DNA from 3 places in the Pseudomonas sp. MONT-RG-20F-20-E-7-02 genome. Region 3 is predicted to be linked to each of the others. Evidence: riboswitches for the same ligand, from Rfam matches in the RefSeq annotation. Region 3 holds a riboswitch; each other region holds the start of a gene.
What was found. Region 3 has a riboswitch for cobalamin ahead of L8I05_RS08825 (CbtB-domain containing protein). Riboswitches for the same ligand answer to the same signal wherever they lie in the genome.
Positions count from the first base shown of each region.

Region 1 (5,783 bases), on a different contig from region 3:
CCTGCTGCAATTGCATTTCGGCGATGCGGAGAATGGGTTGATCCTGCCTGCTGCGGATGCGACACCCGCTGAGATTTTGGAGCAGGCAGAGGTGGTGGGGATAACCCGGATCAAGGTCCTGTGAGCCAACGCCCCATCCTCCAGGCGGTTACCGTCGCCGACATCCCTGACGTGTTGGCCTTCCTACTGCAGGCGCGTGCCGAGTTGTTTCCCAAGCTCAGTGCCACAGGCATGCCCGCCGACCTGGCGCAGTTTGCAGCCACCTACCTTGAGGGTGACGGGCAATGCTTGATCGCCCGCGCTGAAGGCCAGATCGTGGCCGCCATCGGCTATTTGCCCTATGACGGTCGTTTCCCGCAATTGGATTACCGAGGGCTTAAAACGGTGGAGGTGGTCCGCCTGTTTGTACGCCCGGCCTTTCGGCGCTTTGGCCTGGCGGGCGAGTTGTACCGCGCGCTGGAGATCAAGGCACGGGCGGATGGCGTGGAGGTGGTTTACCTGCACACCCATCCGTTTCTGGCGGGGGCGATTGATTTCTGGCTTCGACAGGGGTTTGAGATTGTCGACATCGAAGCCGATCCGGTGTGGCGCACCACGCATATGCACCGGTCTCTATAGCGCGCCGCAGTCCGAATGTAGGAGCTGGCTTGCCTGCGATGGCGGTGGATCAGTGGCCTATCCTGAGCTGACACACCGCCATCGCAGGCAAGCCAGCTCCCACAGTTGGAACAGCCTCATTCAAGTTGTCAGTTGGAGCGCAGCCGCAGGATCTGCGCACCATCGAACGGGTCCGTCAGGTAATGCGCCTGCACACCGAACGTTTCCTGCAAGCGTCTGGGCGTCAACACGTCCATCGGCTTGCCCAGCGCCACCAAACGTCCGCGATCCAACACGGCCAGGCGGTCACAGGTCAGCGCCTGGTTAAGGTCATGCAGGGCGATCAAGGTGGTCACCGGCAACGCCTGTACGCCCTTCAGGATCGCCAGTTGGTGCTGGATATCCAGGTGATTGGTCGGCTCATCCAGCAGCAAAATCTGCGGCCGTTGCGCCAGGGCGCGGGCGATGTGCACGCGTTGGCGCTCACCGCCGGAGAGGCTGCGCCAGGCGCGTTTGCCCAGGTGGGTGGCGTCCACATCGTGCAGCGCCTGGTTGACGATGGTGTCATCTGCGCTGGACCACGGGCTCAAGGCCGACAGCCACGGCGTACGGCCCAGCGCCACGGCGTCGAATACGCGGATCGCGTCATCGGTGTCGGCTTGCTGCTCCACCACCGCCAGCTGTTGCGCAATGGTGCGGCGCGACAGTTCGCCCAGGCGCTGGCCGCCGAGTCGCACTTCGCCGCTGCCAGGCGCACGCAAACCCGCGAGCAGCTTGAGCAGGGTGGACTTGCCGGAGCCGTTCGGGCCGACGATGCCCAAGGTTTCGCCCAACTGCACTTCAAGGTGAATATCGCGTAGCAGCTCGACGTCGCGCACCTTGAAGCCCAGGCCCGTGCAACTCAGCACCGTCATCGCGCGTTCCTCCGGCCAATCAAAATCAACGCAAACACGGGCGCGCCCACCAATGCCGTGACCACACCGACCGGAATCACTTGGCCTTTGATCAAGGTGCGCGACAGCACATCGGCGGCAATCAAAAACAGCGCGCCGCCCAACGCACTGGCCGGCAGCAACCGCGAGTGGGCGGTGCCGACCAGCAGGCGCACGGCGTGGGGAATCACCAGCCCGACAAAGCCGATAGAGCCGACAATCGACACCATCACCGCCGTCACCAGCGCCGCGCAGCCCACCAATACAAACTGCACACGCCGCACCGGGATGCCCAGCGACGCCGCCGAGTCGGTGCCAAAGGTAAACGCATCCAGCGCACGCCGGTGCCACAAACACACCGCCAGCCCGGCGACCGCCACCGGCACCGCCAGCCACACCGACGGCCAGCGCACGCCGCTGAGGTTGCCCAGCAGCCAGAACAGGATGCCGCGCGCCTGTTCGGAACTGGCCGACTTGGTGATCAGGAACGCGGTCAACGCATTGAACAACTGCGAGCCGGCGATGCCCGCCAGGATGATCTGCCCGGTGCCGCTGGACGAACCGCTGGCGCGTGCCAGCAAAATCACCAGCGCAAAGGCCGCCATGGCCCCGACAAACGCGCCGGCCGACAGCGAAATCAGCCCGCCGCCCACGCCGATCAACGCCACCAACACCGCGCCGGTCGAGGCGCCGGCACTGATGCCCAGCAGGTACGGGTCGGCCAACGGGTTGCGCAACAACGACTGCAAAATCACCCCGCAGGTCGCCAGCCCGGCACCGCACGCAGCGGCGACCAGGGCGCGGGTCAGTCGGTAGTTCCACACCACGCCTGCATCGATCGGGTCCAGCACGTAACCGGCGCCCCATAGTTTGTTGGCGAGCACCTGCAACACCACGTGTGGCTCGATGGCGGTTTCGCCGATGGCCACGCCGGCGAGCACGGCGAGCAACAGCAGCGCGAGGGCGAGTAGGGTGCGGGTCATTTGCGCAGGTCGTAGCCGTCGATGGCGCCGGCCAGTTGTTCCAGGCCATCGAACATGCGCAGGCTGGCTTGCAGCGCCAGGGCGTCAATAATGATGATGCGGTTGTTCTTCACCGCGTCCATGTTGCGCGTCACCGGGTCGCTGCGCAGGAAGGCGAGTTTCTTTTCATGGTCGTCGGCCGGGTAGCGGCGGCGGTCCATGCGCGCGATCACCAGGAAGGTCGGGTTGGCCTTGGCGATGGTTTCCCAGCCGACGGCGGGCCACTCTTCATCGGACTGCACCACGTTGTGCAGGCCCAGGGTTTGGAGCATGAATTCGGGAATGCCCTTGTGGCCGGCCACGTAGGGGTCACTGGCCATTTCGGCGCTGGAGAACCACACCAATGCGCTGGCTTGCTTGAGGCCTTTGCCTTGTGCGGTGGCGACAGACTTGGCCAGGCGCGCCTTGAGTTCGTCGTTCAATTGTTGGCCGCGCGCTTGCACGTCGAAGATCTCGGCCAGTTGGCTGATGCTCTTGTAAATGGTTTCGATGTGAAACGGTTCCAGCCGCGTGCCGTCGGCGCCCACCAGATTGTCCTTGCCTTCACAGTCGGAGGGCAGCACGTAGGTGGGAATCTTCAATTCTTGAAACTGCTCGCGGGTGCCGACCACGCCTTGTGGGCCGACCACCCATTCCAGCTCGGCGGCCACCAGTTGCGGGCGTTTGGCGATGACGGCTTCAAAGCTCGGCTCGTTGTCGGCCAGGCGCTCGATGCGGTCGTTCTGCGCCTTGAACGGCGGCAACACGCTGTTGAACCACAGCGAGGTGCCGACCACGGTGTTGCCCACACCCAAGGCGTAAAGCATCTCGGTGGCGGCCTGGCCAATAGTCACGCTGCGCGCGGGCGCCTGCTCAAAGGTCTGTGTGGTGCCGCAGTTCTGCACCGTCAGCGGGTAATGCGTCGGCGTGGCGTGGGCCAGGGCACAGAAGCCGAGGCTGGCGATCAGGGCGGTAACGCGTGGCAGCATGGGGCAGTCTCCAGGTGAACCGTACGTGAAAACAGGGGAGGTACGGCGCGGAAATACACCCACGAACGCTGCAGTCTTGCAGGGCACGGATGGCCTTCCCGGACACCCCGCCGGTTAGTGGTTTTGCTTGGCCGGCAGGTCTCCTGACTGATGCGTCGTCGCCACGCTCCGGCCTTCCCGGGCAATGCCCAGTGGCGATGTGGAGCAGGCTCAGCACCTACAGTTGCGGGGGCAGTTTCGATTGGCGCAATGGGCCGCGCTTCGAATTCCCTATTAGTCCCGTGTGGGAACCGGCGCGGTATGGTAGTCGATCGTGGCGGGCAGGGGGAGCGCATTTGGCCAGTTGCTTCACAGGGGGCTCTATCTCACGAGAGAGGGTGTACCATCAATCTCTTTCCATCAGATATTAGTCAGACATGCCCACGCTTAGCGAAGAGAGCCGCCGGATCGTAGCTTCTCTGGCGCACCGTGTTGGTCCGCACGCTGACACTGCAAGCATTACCGAGGCGATTGTTTCGATTTTGCAGGATATGGGCGCAGCACTTACGCCCATCATTGGCCAGCAGGGCGTTGCCGCGCTGTACCGCCGCAGCTTCCATCTGTGCGTCTCTACCCATCCACGCCTGGCCGCCACCTTCGACAGTGTGCCGGCCGCGATGGATTTGCTTGCCCTCAAATCCGTACTCGTCGAGCAGAACGAAACCGATGCGCTGTTTTTCGGTGAGGTGTTGCTGACTACCCTCTACGAGCTTCTGACCACGCTGATCGGGCCTTCACTCACCGCACGTCTGCTGGTTGACGTGTGGCAGCCTTCTTCGAGCGACACCTCTTCGCAGGAAATTTCGCCATGAGCACCAAAGTGACTATCAACCGTCTGGCCACCGGTGTGCCAGGACTGGACGAGGTCCTGGGCGGTGGCCTGCCGGAGTTTTCGTTCAACCTCATCGCCGGCCCACCAGGCTGTGGCAAAACCACGCTGGCGCACCAGATGATGTTTGCCCTGGCCACGCCAGAACGCCCGGCGCTGTTCTTTACCGTACTCGGTGAGCCGCCGCTGAAGATGCTGCGTTACCAGCAGCAATTCGATTTTTTCGACAACGATGCGATCAACCAGTCGATCCGCTATATCAACCTGGCCGACGACACCCTGGCCGGGGATTTGGACGAAGTGTTAAGGCGTATCGTCAGCGAGGTGGAGGTACATTCGCCGTCGCTGGTGTTTGTCGACTCGTTCCGCTCCGTGGTGCTGGCCAGCCAGACCCAGCACAACCCCAACAACAACCTGCCGCAGTTCATCCAGCAGTTGGGCATGTTGATGACCACCTGGCAGGCGACGACCTTCCTGATCGGCGAATATTTCACCGAAACCGACACCAACCCGATTTTCACGGTGGCCGATGGCCTGATCTGGCTGCGCCAAAGCGTCGAGCGCAACTCGATGGTGCGCAAGATGGAAATCATGAAGATGCGCGGCCAGCCGACGTTGCCGGGGCTGCACACCTTCCGAATTGCCACCTCGGGAATCAAGGTGTTCCCGCCGGCCGCGCTCAATCGCGCCATTGAAGCGCCGTCGACGTTCCCGATCACGCGCCTGAAAATGGGCGTGCCGGCACTCGATGAGATGCTCGGCGGCGGCCTGCCGCGCGGCTATTCGCTGCTGGTGGCCGGGCCGTCGGGGTCGGGCAAGAGCATCCTGGCGGCGACTTTCCTGGCGGAAGGTGCACGCAATGGTGAAACCGGGGTGATTGCGGTGTTCGAGCAACGGCCCAACCATTCACAAAACCCCAAGCTGGCCGATTTGATCAAGAGTGGTCAGGTTGGGCTGGTGGACAGCCGCGCGCCGGACTTGTCCATCGACGAAATCGTGCAGTTGCTGCTCGGCGAGATCAGCCGTTTGAATGCCACTCGCGTGGTGATTGATTCGCTGTCGGGCTTTGAACTGGCGCTGGCGCCTACCTTCCGTGCGGACTTTCGCGAATCGCTGTCGCGCATGGTCACCGCGCTGACGTCTGCCGGTGTGAGTGTATTGATGACCTCGGAGCTGGAAGACCGTTATACCGACTTGCGTTTCAGCCCTTACGGCACGGCGTTTTTGACCGATGCGATCATCGTGCAGCGGTACATCGAAGTCGAGAGCCGTTTGCTGCGCATCATGGCGGTGGTCAAGGTGCGTGCCAGTGCCCACTCCGATCAGTTGCGCCAGTACCACATCGACGATAACGGCCTGCAGATTCGCGAGATGTTGCCGGAACAGGAAGGGCTGC
Region 1 covers NZ_JAKNQN010000001.1:658,605-664,387, forward strand. Annotated here, with positions in the region: gene L8I05_RS02955 (hypothetical protein) at 1-124, shown strand, start outside; gene L8I05_RS02960 (GNAT family N-acetyltransferase) at 121-618, shown strand; gene L8I05_RS02965 (ABC transporter ATP-binding protein) at 747-1,511, opposite strand; gene L8I05_RS02970 (iron ABC transporter permease) at 1,508-2,512, opposite strand; gene L8I05_RS02975 (ABC transporter substrate-binding protein) at 2,509-3,519, opposite strand; cobalamin riboswitch at 3,635-3,829, opposite strand; gene L8I05_RS02980 (hypothetical protein) at 3,936-4,370, shown strand; gene L8I05_RS02985 (ATPase domain-containing protein) at 4,367-5,783, shown strand, end outside.
Region 1: linked by a shared signal. The riboswitch ahead of L8I05_RS02975 (ABC transporter substrate-binding protein) and the one ahead of L8I05_RS08825 (CbtB-domain containing protein) in region 3 are both predicted to bind cobalamin.

Region 2 (5,783 bases), on a different contig from region 3:
CAGTTCGGGGGCGACGCTGCCGCCGGTGAAGTGGCGCATGTCGCGGCGTTCGGCGATGGCGCGGTAGACGGCCTGGCGGTCGGCTTGGGGGAAGGCGTTGTCTGTCATGGCTTGTTGGCGGGCAAGTCGAATCGTCGCACCGCCGCTCCCACATTTTGATTTGCGAACGCTGTCGATGTGGGAGCTGGCTTGCCTGCGATAGCACTCTCAAGGCTAGGCGCAAACAATGCAGCCACCGCCGCCGGGTTGGAGGGGAAGTAAAAGTGCACGTAGGAGGCCGTCATCCGCCCCTGCCGGTAAACCGCCTCGGCACCGCGCCCGCCATTCGGGCTCAGGCCACGGGCAATCGGCTGCCACTCGGTGCTGGTCAGGGAATGGTGATAGGTATGCCCGCGCAGCACGCCTTCCGGCAACTCTACGCTTTGCAGGGCCAGCGCCGCGAGTTTCTTTTGCATCACCGCATCGCCCTGCAGCAGGCCAACCAGCTCGGCGCGGGTGCCGTCAACATCGGTGAGCGAGTCCAGCAGGTAGAGCATGCCGCCACATTCGGCGAGCAGCGGTTTACCGGCGGCGTGGTGCGCGCGGATAGCGTTGAGCATCGGGGTATTTTCCGACAGCGCCTGGTGATGCAGTTCCGGGTAACCACCGGGCAAATAGAGGCTGTCGGCGTCAGGCAATTCGTGATCATGGATCGGCGAGAAGAAGTGCAACTCGGCGCCCATCGCGCGCAGCAGGTCGAGGCTGGCGCCATAGGTGAAGGCGAAGGCTTCGTCGCGGGCCACGGCGATGCGCACGCCTGCCAACAGCGGCTCGGCTTCGATTACCTCAGGCGCGGCGAAGGTTACCGGCGGCGGCAAGGCGACTTCGCAACTGCTGCCCAAGGCTTGGGCGGCGGCATCCAGGCGCACGTCGAGGTCATTCAGTTCGCTGGCTTGCACCAGGCCCAGATGGCGGCTGGGCAGCTCGATTCCGGTTTCACGCGACAGCGCGCCATACCAGCGCAGGCCTTCGGTGAGGCTGCCTTCCAGCAGTTGCGCATGGCGCAGGGTGCCGACACGGTTGGCCAGCACGCCGGCGAACGGCAGGTCCGGCTGGTAGCGCGCCAGGCCCAACGCCAGTGCACCAAAGGTCTGGGCCATGGCGGTGCCATCGATGACGCCGAGTACCGGCACGCCGAAGTGCCGCGCCAGGTCGGCGCTGGAGGGCGTGCCGTCGAACAGGCCCATCACGCCCTCGATCAGGATCAGGTCGGCCTCGCCCGCCGCTTCCCAGAGCAAACGCCGACTCTCCTGCTCGCCGACCATCCACATGTCCAACTGATACACCGGCGCACCGCTGGCGCGTTCGTGAATCATCGGGTCGAGAAAGTCCGGCCCGCATTTGAACACGCGCACCTTGCGCCCCAGGTTGCGGTGCAAACGCGCCAACGCGGCGGTGACGGTGGTTTTGCCCTGGCCGGACGCCGGAGCGGCGATCAGTACGGCCGGGCAATGACGGGGCTGATTCAAAGTTCGACGCCCTTCTGTGCCTTGATACCGGCCTGGAATGCGTGCTTGAGCATGCCCATTTCGGTGACGGTGTCGCCCATTTCGATCAGCTCGGGCTTGGCGCCACGGCCGGTGACCACCACGTGCTGCATCGGCGGACGGGCTTGCAGGTCGCTGAGTACTTGGTCGAGGTCGAGGTAACCGTGCTTGAGGGCGATGTTCAGCTCATCCAGGACCACCAGGCCAATGGAGGGGTCTTGCAGCATTGCGCGGGACACCGCCCAGGCGGCTTCGGCGGCGGCGATGTCGCGCTGGCGGTCCTGGGTTTCCCAGGTAAAGCCTTCGCCCATCACATGGAAGCGCACTTGCTCGGGAAAGCGGCGGAAGAACAACTCCTCGCCGGTGCTGTTACGCCCCTTGATGAACTGCACCACGCCGCATTGCATGCCGTGGCCCATGGCGCGAGCAAGCATGCCAAACGCCGAGCTGCTTTTGCCTTTGCCGTTGCCGGTCAATACCAGCAGCAAGCCGCATTCGTTCGGGGAGTTGGCGATGCGCTCGTCGATCACGGCTTTTTTGCGCAGCATGCGCGCCAGGTGGCGTTCGTCGCGGTCGGGGGAATCAGTCATGGCAGCTCTCCGTTGGGGCTGGACAAAAACGGCGGGCAGGAAAAAGAAAAAACAGACAGCCAAGCATCGCCCACCGTGATGCTGTTGGATGATCCAGGCCGGTCTCCGGACTCATGAGTGGCGTTCTCTTGATAGAAAACAGGCCAACGGCGCGCCTTCCCATATCGCGTGGATACAGTGGCAAAAGGCACCGTCTTGACTCATTTACCGTTGCGGGGGCAGCGCCGGAATCGCGGCAGCACTGTGTACAAGTGCGCTCGCTCACCGGCTTCCCTGTTTCACTCTGTCGGCACACGGCCACAGAGCACCTGGAACAAGCCGCGAAGGTTAGTGGGTTGGGGGTGGAGCGTCAATTAAAGCTGGCCTTGCACTTGAACCATCCGACTGCCGCGCTTCTCTACCCTTACAGGTATTAAGGAGAAAACCATGCACAAAACCAGACTCGCCTTACTGATCATGCTCGCCGGCACCCTCGCCGCCTGCGGCGAAAGCTCTACCTTGCAGGTCTCCGACGGCACCGGGCCTTCGCCCAAGCTGCCGGAGCCGAATAAAACCCTGATCCCCACGGTGAACATCGCCCCGGCAATTGGCTGGCCCGACGGCGCGAAGCCGACAGCGGCCTCCGGCACTCAGGTCGCGGCGTTTGCTGAAGGCCTGGACCACCCGCGCTGGCTGTATGTATTGCCCAACGGTGATGTGCTGGTGGCGGAAACCAACGCGCCGCCCAAGCCGGATGATGCCAAGGGCGTTCGTGGCTGGGTCATGGAGAAAGTCATGGGCCGCGCCGGCGCCGCTGTGCCGAGCCCGAACCGTATCACCCTGCTGCGTGATGCCGATCACGATGGTGTAGCCGAAACCCGTACCGTGTTCCTGGAGAACCTCAACTCTCCGTTCGGCATGACGCTGGTCGGTAACGACCTGTATGTGGCCGACTCGGACAAGCTGTTGCGCTTCCCCTATCAGCCGGGCGAAACCGCGATCAAGGCAGCCGGCACCACGGTGGTCGACTTGCCGGGCGGTAGCATCAACCACCACTGGACCAAAAACGTGGTGGCCAGCAAGGACGGCAGCAAGTTGTATGTGAGCGTCGGCTCCAACAGCAACGTCGGCGAGAACGGCCTGGCGGCGGAAGAAGGTCGCGCGGCGATCTGGGAAGTCGACCGCACTACCGGCAAGCACCGCATTTTTGCCTCAGGCCTGCGCAACCCGAACGGCATGGCCTGGGAACCGCAGAGTGGCAAGCTGTGGACGGCGGTGAATGAACGCGACGAGATCGGCAGCGACCTGGTGCCGGACTACATTACCTCGGTCAAGGATGGGGCCTTCTATGGCTGGCCGTTCAGTTACTACGGGCAGCACGTGGATGTACGCGTTTCTCCGCAAAACCCGGACCTGGTCGCCAAGGCGATTGCGCCGGACTACGCGGTGGGGCCGCACACAGCATCACTGGGCCTGACCTTTGCCGAAGGCAGCAAACTCCCGGCGCAGTTCAGCAATGGCGCATTTATCGGTCAGCACGGTTCGTGGAACCGCAAGCCGCACAGTGGCTACAAGGTGATCTTCGTGCCGTTCGAGGGTGGCCAGCCTAAAGGCCAGCCGGTGGATGTGCTGACCGGGTTCCTCGACAAAGACGAGAAAGCCATGGGCCGGCCAGTGGGCGTGGTGATTGATCAGCAGGGGGATTTGCTGGTGGCCGATGATGTGGGGAATAAGGTGTGGCGGGTGTCGGCCGCCAAATAGCCGATCTCGAATACACCACAAACCAATGTGGGAGCTGGCTTTTGTGGGAGCTGGCTTGCCTGCGATTGCATCACCTAGGTCCAATTTGAAGACTGAGGTGCCTGCATCGCGGGCAAGCCCGGCTCCCACAAAGGCCCAGCTCCCACATTCTTATTTCTGCTGAGCCTTAAGGGTTGCGCGCCAGATTCGCTGGCAGCACGCGCTTGGCGCTCAAATAGGCATTCTGCCAATAGGCCTTGGACAGCGTATCCAGCTTCACGGTGCCGCCGGTTTGCGGCGCATGCACAAAGCGGCCTTCGCCGACATAGATCCCCGCGTGGCTGACCTGTGAACCGCCGCCGGTAGCGAAGAACAGCAAGTCACCGGTCTGCAGGTTCGCTTCGCTGACGTCCTGGGCACGCATCACGATCAGTTCACGGGTGGTGCGCGGCAAAGAGATGCCCGCCGCGTCACGGTAGACAAAACCAATCAAGCCACTGCAGTCAAAGCCCGAGTCCGGCGTGTTGCCGCCCCAGCGATAAGGCGTGCCGACCAAGCCCAGCGCACGGAATAGCACGTCTTCTGCCGCAGGCGAGAAGCTTTGGGTGGAATAATTGAACACCGGCTTAGGCTTGACGGCGACGGGCGCAGGCGGCGGTGGACGGCTTGCGCAGGCGCTGAGGAGCGCGGCACAAACAAGCAGAATGAGGCGGGCTGAGGTCGACATGGGCAGAACAATCCTGGTCTGGATGCGGCTTTCGCTGCCGAACGCTGAAAACCAGAACGCGCAAGCAAAGCTCGCGCGAACGGATTACAACAATGTCCAGGGATTCTAGCGCTTACACGTCAAACTTCAAGTATCACTTTAACTTTACTTACTGGCGGTAACCGTAGTCGGGGCCATGGCGAGTGCGCGCTTGGCTTCGATGAAGGTTTTGCTCCAGTAGCTGTCGCCCAGGTTGTCGACTCGAACACCACCACTGCGGCGGCTGCTGGAGTGGATAAACTGGTTATCGCCCAAGTAGATACCTGCGTGGCTTACGCGACCACGGCCAGCCGTACTAAAGAAAAGCAGATCACCGGGCTTGAGGTTGTTGCGTGCGACCAACGGTGCATCCACGTTGATCATTTCGCGGGTCGAGCGAGGCAAATTCATGCCGGCTTCTTCGCGAAACAGGTAGCCGATGAAGCCGCTGCAGTCGAAACCGGCCTCAGAAGTGCCGCCGAAACGGTAACGCGTACCGATCAGGGACATGCCGCGTTCAAGGATGCTGTCGGCCAGAACTGGAAGCTGGTAAGGCTTGCTGCCGGCGAAGGCGGCCAGTTCCTTCTCGGTTGCCACCTCTTCCTCATAAACAGTGGAAGACTGTGATGCAACGAATTTTGCCTGGGACTGTTGTGCCGGTTTTTGCTGCTCAGCCACGTTTTGAGTGTGGGTGGCGCAACCAAACAACAGGGTAACGAGTGCGAGAGGCACGAGGGGTGCGAAGCGATTTAGCATGGGCACGACCGTGGCTGATATGTAAAGAAGTCGAGACTATGCCCACTATCACATCGATTTGCAAATTCAATCGTGATCTATGTGACTTCTTGTTTGAACGATGACATCTAAGCCCTTAACACCCAATACCTGTCTTTTGCGTGGCCAAACCGGCCCAAACGCAGGTTTTCTGGCGCCTGAAATTTGCCGAAAGCCACGCAATACAAGGCCTGGCTACCAGCCGAGGGTTTCCTTGAGAAACGGGATGGTCAGCTTGCGCTGAGCCTGCAACGAGGCCTGATCGAGCTGTTCGAGCAAGTCGAACAACGCGCTCATGCTGCGGGTGCCACGGGTGAGAATAAAGTGCCCGACTTCATCGGTGAGGTGCAGGCCGCGACGGGATGCACGCAGTTGCAGGGCGCGCAGTTTGTCTTCATCGGACAATGGGCGCATCTGGAAGATCAGCGC
Region 2 covers NZ_JAKNQN010000001.1:342,524-348,306, reverse strand. Annotated here, with positions in the region: gene bluB (5,6-dimethylbenzimidazole synthase) at 1-108, opposite strand, end outside; gene L8I05_RS01565 (cobyrinate a,c-diamide synthase) at 105-1,508, opposite strand; gene cobO (cob(I)yrinic acid a,c-diamide adenosyltransferase) at 1,505-2,116, opposite strand; cobalamin riboswitch at 2,195-2,443, opposite strand; gene L8I05_RS01555 (sorbosone dehydrogenase family protein) at 2,543-3,856, shown strand; gene L8I05_RS01550 (C40 family peptidase) at 4,023-4,562, opposite strand; gene L8I05_RS01545 (NlpC/P60 family protein) at 4,707-5,336, opposite strand; gene hda (DnaA regulatory inactivator Hda) at 5,550-5,783, opposite strand, start outside.
Region 2: linked by a shared signal. The riboswitch ahead of cobO (cob(I)yrinic acid a,c-diamide adenosyltransferase) and the one ahead of L8I05_RS08825 (CbtB-domain containing protein) in region 3 are both predicted to bind cobalamin.

Region 3 (5,783 bases):
GGGGCCTGCGCCGATGAAGTAGACGGTCATGGGGAATTCCTGTTGAAAAACGGGCGAGCATGAAAATTGCTCATGATCGAGAAGGGCGATTATCGGGTTTTTAGTCGGCGCAGGCTAATGCAAAGGTGGCCTGGGCGACTTTTTTGCGCGTGATCAGCAGGCGGGCAGGGCCATGGCAGAGCTGTTCCGCCAGGGCCAGTGCGGCGCTCTCGGCGACGCCATAACAGCCGGTGTGAGCAAACGCGAGCGCGGATTTGTGGCTCAGGCGCGGTTCAAACACGGCCAATTGCGTGGCGCTGAAACACTGCAATGGCAAGTTCAACACCTGCGCCAGGGCGAGCAGCCCCGGTTCATCTCGCTTGCGGTCGATACTGGCCAGCGCAGTAATGCGCTGGCGCTCGATGCCGCCCTCGGCGAGGGCAGCGTCAAACAGGCCCAGCAGGGTGTGAACATCACAGCCGCGCTGGCAGCCCATGCCGACCACCAAGGTCATGCCGAGTAGTGAGTGTCACGGTTGCGGCGGAACAGCCAGGCGCTGATCAGGCCCAAGGCCAGCCAGAAGGCGACATTGGTCAATTGCGAGGCGATTTTGAATTGCGCTTCCAAGGCTTCCGGGGCCAGCATCGAATGCACTTCAGGCTGCGGCGCGCCAATCACATGGGGCACGGCCAGGATCGCCACGCCGAGGATTTTCAGCAGCCAGTTGCGACCGAACACCAACAGCGCAATACCGGCAGCCGTGGAACCTGCGGTGCCGATCCACCAGATCTGCCGCTGTGCCAGGTCGGCGGCAGCGGTGCCCGGCAATTCCGGTGGCAGGCCCAGGGTCGGTGCCAGCACAAACGTCGCGTAACCGGCCAGGCCCCACAGCAACCCTTGAGCCGTGCGGGTTGGCGCGCGCAAGGTGTAGAGGCCGGCCAGCATCAGGGCGAAACCGACCGCCACCACCAGGTTACCGCCGGTGGTGGACAGCACCCGCTGCCAGCCGTCTTCAGGTTCCCAGGCTTGGGCATCGTGGGTGTGGGCAGCGGCGCCATCAGCGTGTGCATGGGGCACGACTTCGGCGGCGGCGGGGGCATTCTCATAGGTTTCCGCCTGCAAAATCAGCGGGGCGACCCAGAAGCTTTGCAGCAGAGTCAGCAGCAGGGCGGCCAGCAAGCCGGTGAAACCTGCGGTTTGGGCGATACGCTTGATCATGTCGGCAGGTCTCAGTGGCACGGGAACGCGGCGCTGTGGCGGGTATCGTGGGCGGCGTTGTGCACTGCCTCGATGTGCGAGAAGCCGGCGAAATACACCAGGCACGCGCCGAGGATCGACGCGCCGATGGCGGCGGTCAGGCGTTGGCTCAAGGTGGCGGTGCTGCTGGTGGCGTGCGAGGTGCTGCTGATGATCGACATGGCGCGTCCCTTCAGGGTGTCAGGGTGAAACGAGCGCATGAAAACCCCGCGAGCCAGGCACGCAGAGTCTGAACAGCGCCCGCCCACCGCGGGTTTGTTATGTGATTTTTCGGGCCGGTCTCCGGGCTTGCGAGGGACGCTGGGTCTTGAAAACATCGCCTTCCCATGCCGTAAAAGGCACAGTGGATCTGACGTTTCACTCGCTTACCGTTGCGGGGGCAGCACCGGACTCGTCACGCAGGCATGACTCACCGGTTTCCCGTTTCACCCTGTGAAGGGCACCCGAAACAAGATGTGTAGGAGAGCATGGGCGGGGGATAGGCGTCAAATAGAGGTTTGCGGCTCTCGACATTCGGGAGCCGCTGTCGGCCAACGGGGTGAATCGATCAGTCTGGGTAACGGGATTGGGGAGAGCTGTGCATGCGTGTGTACTCAACGTTGCGCAGATCGAAGCGCTGATCTTGTGTGCCTGCGAACCCCAAAAAGCCTACGCCGATATCCAACCGGTCCAGCAACTCTGTGCGCTTGAGCAGTTCCTGAGCGACCCCCCGCGCCTGCGGACTAAATTTTTGGGCGCTTGGCAGTTCACCGGCGGCTTCTCGCAACTCGGTGAAGTTCACATATGTGTCGCCGCCGCCGTACTCATTGAAATTTTTGCCAACCAGGGTGATCAGTGCTTGATCGCTCAGGTATTGGAAGTTACCTGTTTCAGTTGCGAGATCGTCTCGACTGACTTTACCGTCCTTACCGCTGGTGAAGTCCAACTGCTGGAACAGGTCTTTACGCTTCAATACTTCCTGGGCGATCTCGATCTGCGTTTGTGTGGGGGGCACCCCGTTCAGCGGTAGTCCATCTGCCACTCGCTGGAGGGACGCTTTGGTAATAGTCTCGCCGAAGCGCGGGTCGATCATGGCATCAAAATAGGTTTGCAGCGCTTGCGCCAGTTCCCGTGGCTGGAGTTGGCTAATAGGCTCTCTCCAAATTGCAGTTGTTGGCGCTGCTTGTTGGGTGAGGGGAGAGACGGGCAAATGTGAATTGACAGAGGGGGAGATTGAGAGCGACATGATTATTTCCATTTTAGGGTGAGTGTCGCTTCTATGTGCCCATTGCATTGATTGCGTTCCGGGTGCATTCCGTTGAAAAGATTTGGAAGTATTTCAACCCGCTTGGCGGCGAGCGTCCCGGTCCGTGTATCAATCAACATTGACCCGTTTCCCTGCACTGCGTAGCCTTGCACCTTCGAGGTTCTTCGGCCCACGCCGAAGCTAAGAAGGGAACGCGGTCCAAGCCGCGGCTGCCCCCGCAACTGTGAAGGGTTCAACTGACTGCCACGCCACTGCCAATACGGCGGGAAGGCGCAGCCAGCGCCGGTCGCAAGACCCGCAAGCCCCAAGCCAGGAGACCTGCCTCGCAACCGATTTTCCAATTCAACCGGGCGGGGTGATCCGGTGACGAAATCCGCTTCTGCGCGCCGCCGCAGGGCCCCTCGTCCCGTATGCCCGCCCCAAAGGGCATCCGATGAAAACACTGGCCAAACTCCCCGTCACCATCGTTACCGGCTTTCTCGGCTCGGGCAAAACCACCTTGCTGCGCCATATGCTCGACAACGCCCAGGGCCGTCGCATCGCCGTGATCGTCAACGAATTCGGCGAGCTGGGCATCGACGGTGAAATCCTCAAGCAGTGCTCCATCGGTTGCACCGAAGAAGAAGCCAACGGCCGCGTCTACGAACTGGCCAACGGCTGCCTGTGCTGCACCGTGCAGGAAGAGTTCTTCCCGGTCATGCGCGAACTGGTTGCCCGTCGCGGTGACCTCGACCATATCCTCATCGAAACCTCCGGCCTGGCCCTGCCTAAACCGCTGGTTCAAGCCTTCCAGTGGCCGGAAATCCGCAGCGCCTGCACCGTGGACGCGGTCATCACCGTGGTCGACAGCCCGGCTGTGGCCGCCGGCACCTTCGCCGCCTTCCCGGACCAGGTCGACGCCCAGCGCAAACTCGACCCGAACCTGGACCACGAGTCGCCGCTGCACGAGCTGTTCGCCGACCAACTGGCCAGCGCCGACCTGGTGATCCTCAACAAATCCGACCTGATCAGCCCTGAAGACCTGGCCCGCGTGCGCCTGGAAGTCGCCCAAGAACTGCCGCCAGCGGTGAAGATCATCGAAGCCAGCAGCGGCCGCCTGCCACTGGACGTGCTGATCGGCCTGGGCGCCGGCTCCGAAGAGCACATCGACGGCCGCCACAGCCATCACGATCATCACCATGACGGTGACGACGATGATCACGATCACGATGCCTTCGACTCCATCTCCATCGACCTGCCTCAAGCTGACGAAGCCCTGCTGCTCGACGCCCTGACTCAACTGGTGGTGCAGCACGGCATCCTGCGCGTCAAAGGTTTCGCCGCGATCCCGAACAAGCCGATGCGCCTGTTGATCCAGGGCGTGGGCACGCGGTTCGACAAACACTTCGACCGTGCCTGGGGCGCCGACGAAGCGCGCATCACGCGCCTGGTGCTGATCGGCCAGGAGCTGGATGCGGTGGGCCTCGAAGCGCAACTGCGCGCCGCCCTCAGCGTTTAACCCATGCACCTGCTCAGGACCCAGCCCGGTGGTTTTGTCTCCGACGACAATATTGCCGACTTAGGCCAAACCCCCGCTGAACTGGTGATCCTGTGCAGCGGCGACTCCAGCCTGGCGCTGCTCGCCGAGGCGGCCCAACAGCTGCCCGACGATTACCCAAGTTTTCGCCTGGCCAACCCGATGCAGGTGCAAAACCATGCCTCGGTCGACCTGTACGTCGATGAGGTATTGCGCCACGCCAGGGTCATCCTGATTTCGCTGCACGGCGGCATCGGTTATTGGCGCTACGGCATCGAGCGCCTGGTGGAGTTGGCCGAGCGCGGCGTGCAACTGATCCTGGTGCCCGGCGATGACCGCCCGGACCCGGAACTCAGCCGTCTGAGTACCGTGGGCGAGGAGGCGCGCGACCGCCTCTGGCACTTCCTGCGCCAAGGCGGCCTGGGCAACGCACTGGATTTTTATCGCTGCCTGGCCAGCACCTGCTTGGGCCGCGATTACGCCTGGGCCGAGCCGCAAACCCTGCCGCGCACCGCGATTTACCACCCGCACAACGCCAACGCTCGACTGAACGATTGGCAGGCGGACTGGAATGCCGACTGGCCCGTGGCAGCGGTGCTGTTCTACCGCTCGCACTTGCAGGCGGCCAATACCGGTTTTATCGACGTGTTCTGCCAGCGCTTGCAGGCAGCGGGCCTTAACCCGTTGCCGATGGCGGTGGCCAGTTTGAAAGAGCCCGGCTGCCTCGCGGTGGTCGAGGACCTGTTGGATGACGTGCAGGCGGCGGTGATCCTGAACACCACCGGCTTTGCCCAATCCAGCCCCGAAGCGCCGCATTTGCGCCCGTTTCGCCGCAATATCCCGGTGATCCAGGCGATTTGCGCCCAGGACAACCAGCCCGGCTGGGAAGCCAGCGAACAAGGCCTCGGCCCGCGCGACTTGGCAATGCACATTGCCTTGCCGGAGCTGGATGGGCGCATTATCAGCCGCCCGATCAGCTTCAAGGACCTGGCCTGGCGCAGTGAACGCAGCCAATCCGACGTGGTGTGCTACCGCGCCGCGCCCGAACGCATGGATTTCGTTGCCGAGCTGGCGCGGCGCTGGGTCGAACTGGCGCGGGTGCCGAATGCGCAAAAACGCATCGCACTGATCCTCGCCAACTACCCGACCCGCGACGGCCGTATCGGCAACGGCGTGGGCCTGGACACGCCGGCGGCGGCGCTGAATATCCTGCGCGCGCTGCACGCTGAAGGTTACCCGGTGCCCACGGAGTTGCCCGACAGCGGCACCGCCCTGATCCATGAACTGCTCGGCGGCGTGACCAACGACCTCGACAGCCTTGACCTGCGCCCCTGCCATCAAAGCCTTGGCATGGACGACTACGAGGCGATGTTCCAGCGCCTGCCCGAAGCCAATCGCCAAGCCGTGTTGGCGCGCTGGGGCAGCCCGCACAACGACCCGATGTGCCGCGACGGCCGCATGATGATCGCCGGCCTGCGCCTGGGCCTGACCTTCGTCGGCATCCAGCCGGCACGCGGTTATCAGGTCGACCACAGTGCGGTGTACCACGACCCGGACCTGGTGCCGCCCCACGGCTACCTGGCGTTTTACTTCTGGCTGCGCCACACCTATGGCGCCCACGGTGTGATCCACGTGGGCAAACACGGCAACCTTGAATGGCTGCCGGGCAAAGGCGTGGGCCTGTCGGAAAACTGCTGGCCCGATGCACTGCTGGGGCCGCTGCCGAATATCTACCCGTTTATCGTCAACGACCCGGGCGAGGGCGCCCAGGCCAAACGCCGCACC
Region 3 covers NZ_JAKNQN010000002.1:838,676-844,458, reverse strand. Annotated here, with positions in the region: gene cobM (precorrin-4 C(11)-methyltransferase) at 1-30, opposite strand, end outside; gene L8I05_RS08835 (cobalamin biosynthesis protein) at 101-493, opposite strand; gene L8I05_RS08830 (CbtA family protein) at 490-1,197, opposite strand; gene L8I05_RS08825 (CbtB-domain containing protein) at 1,209-1,397, opposite strand; cobalamin riboswitch at 1,492-1,698, opposite strand; gene L8I05_RS08820 (hypothetical protein) at 1,784-2,461, opposite strand; cobalamin riboswitch at 2,623-2,823, shown strand; gene cobW (cobalamin biosynthesis protein CobW) at 2,916-3,980, shown strand; gene cobN (cobaltochelatase subunit CobN) at 3,984-5,783, shown strand, end outside.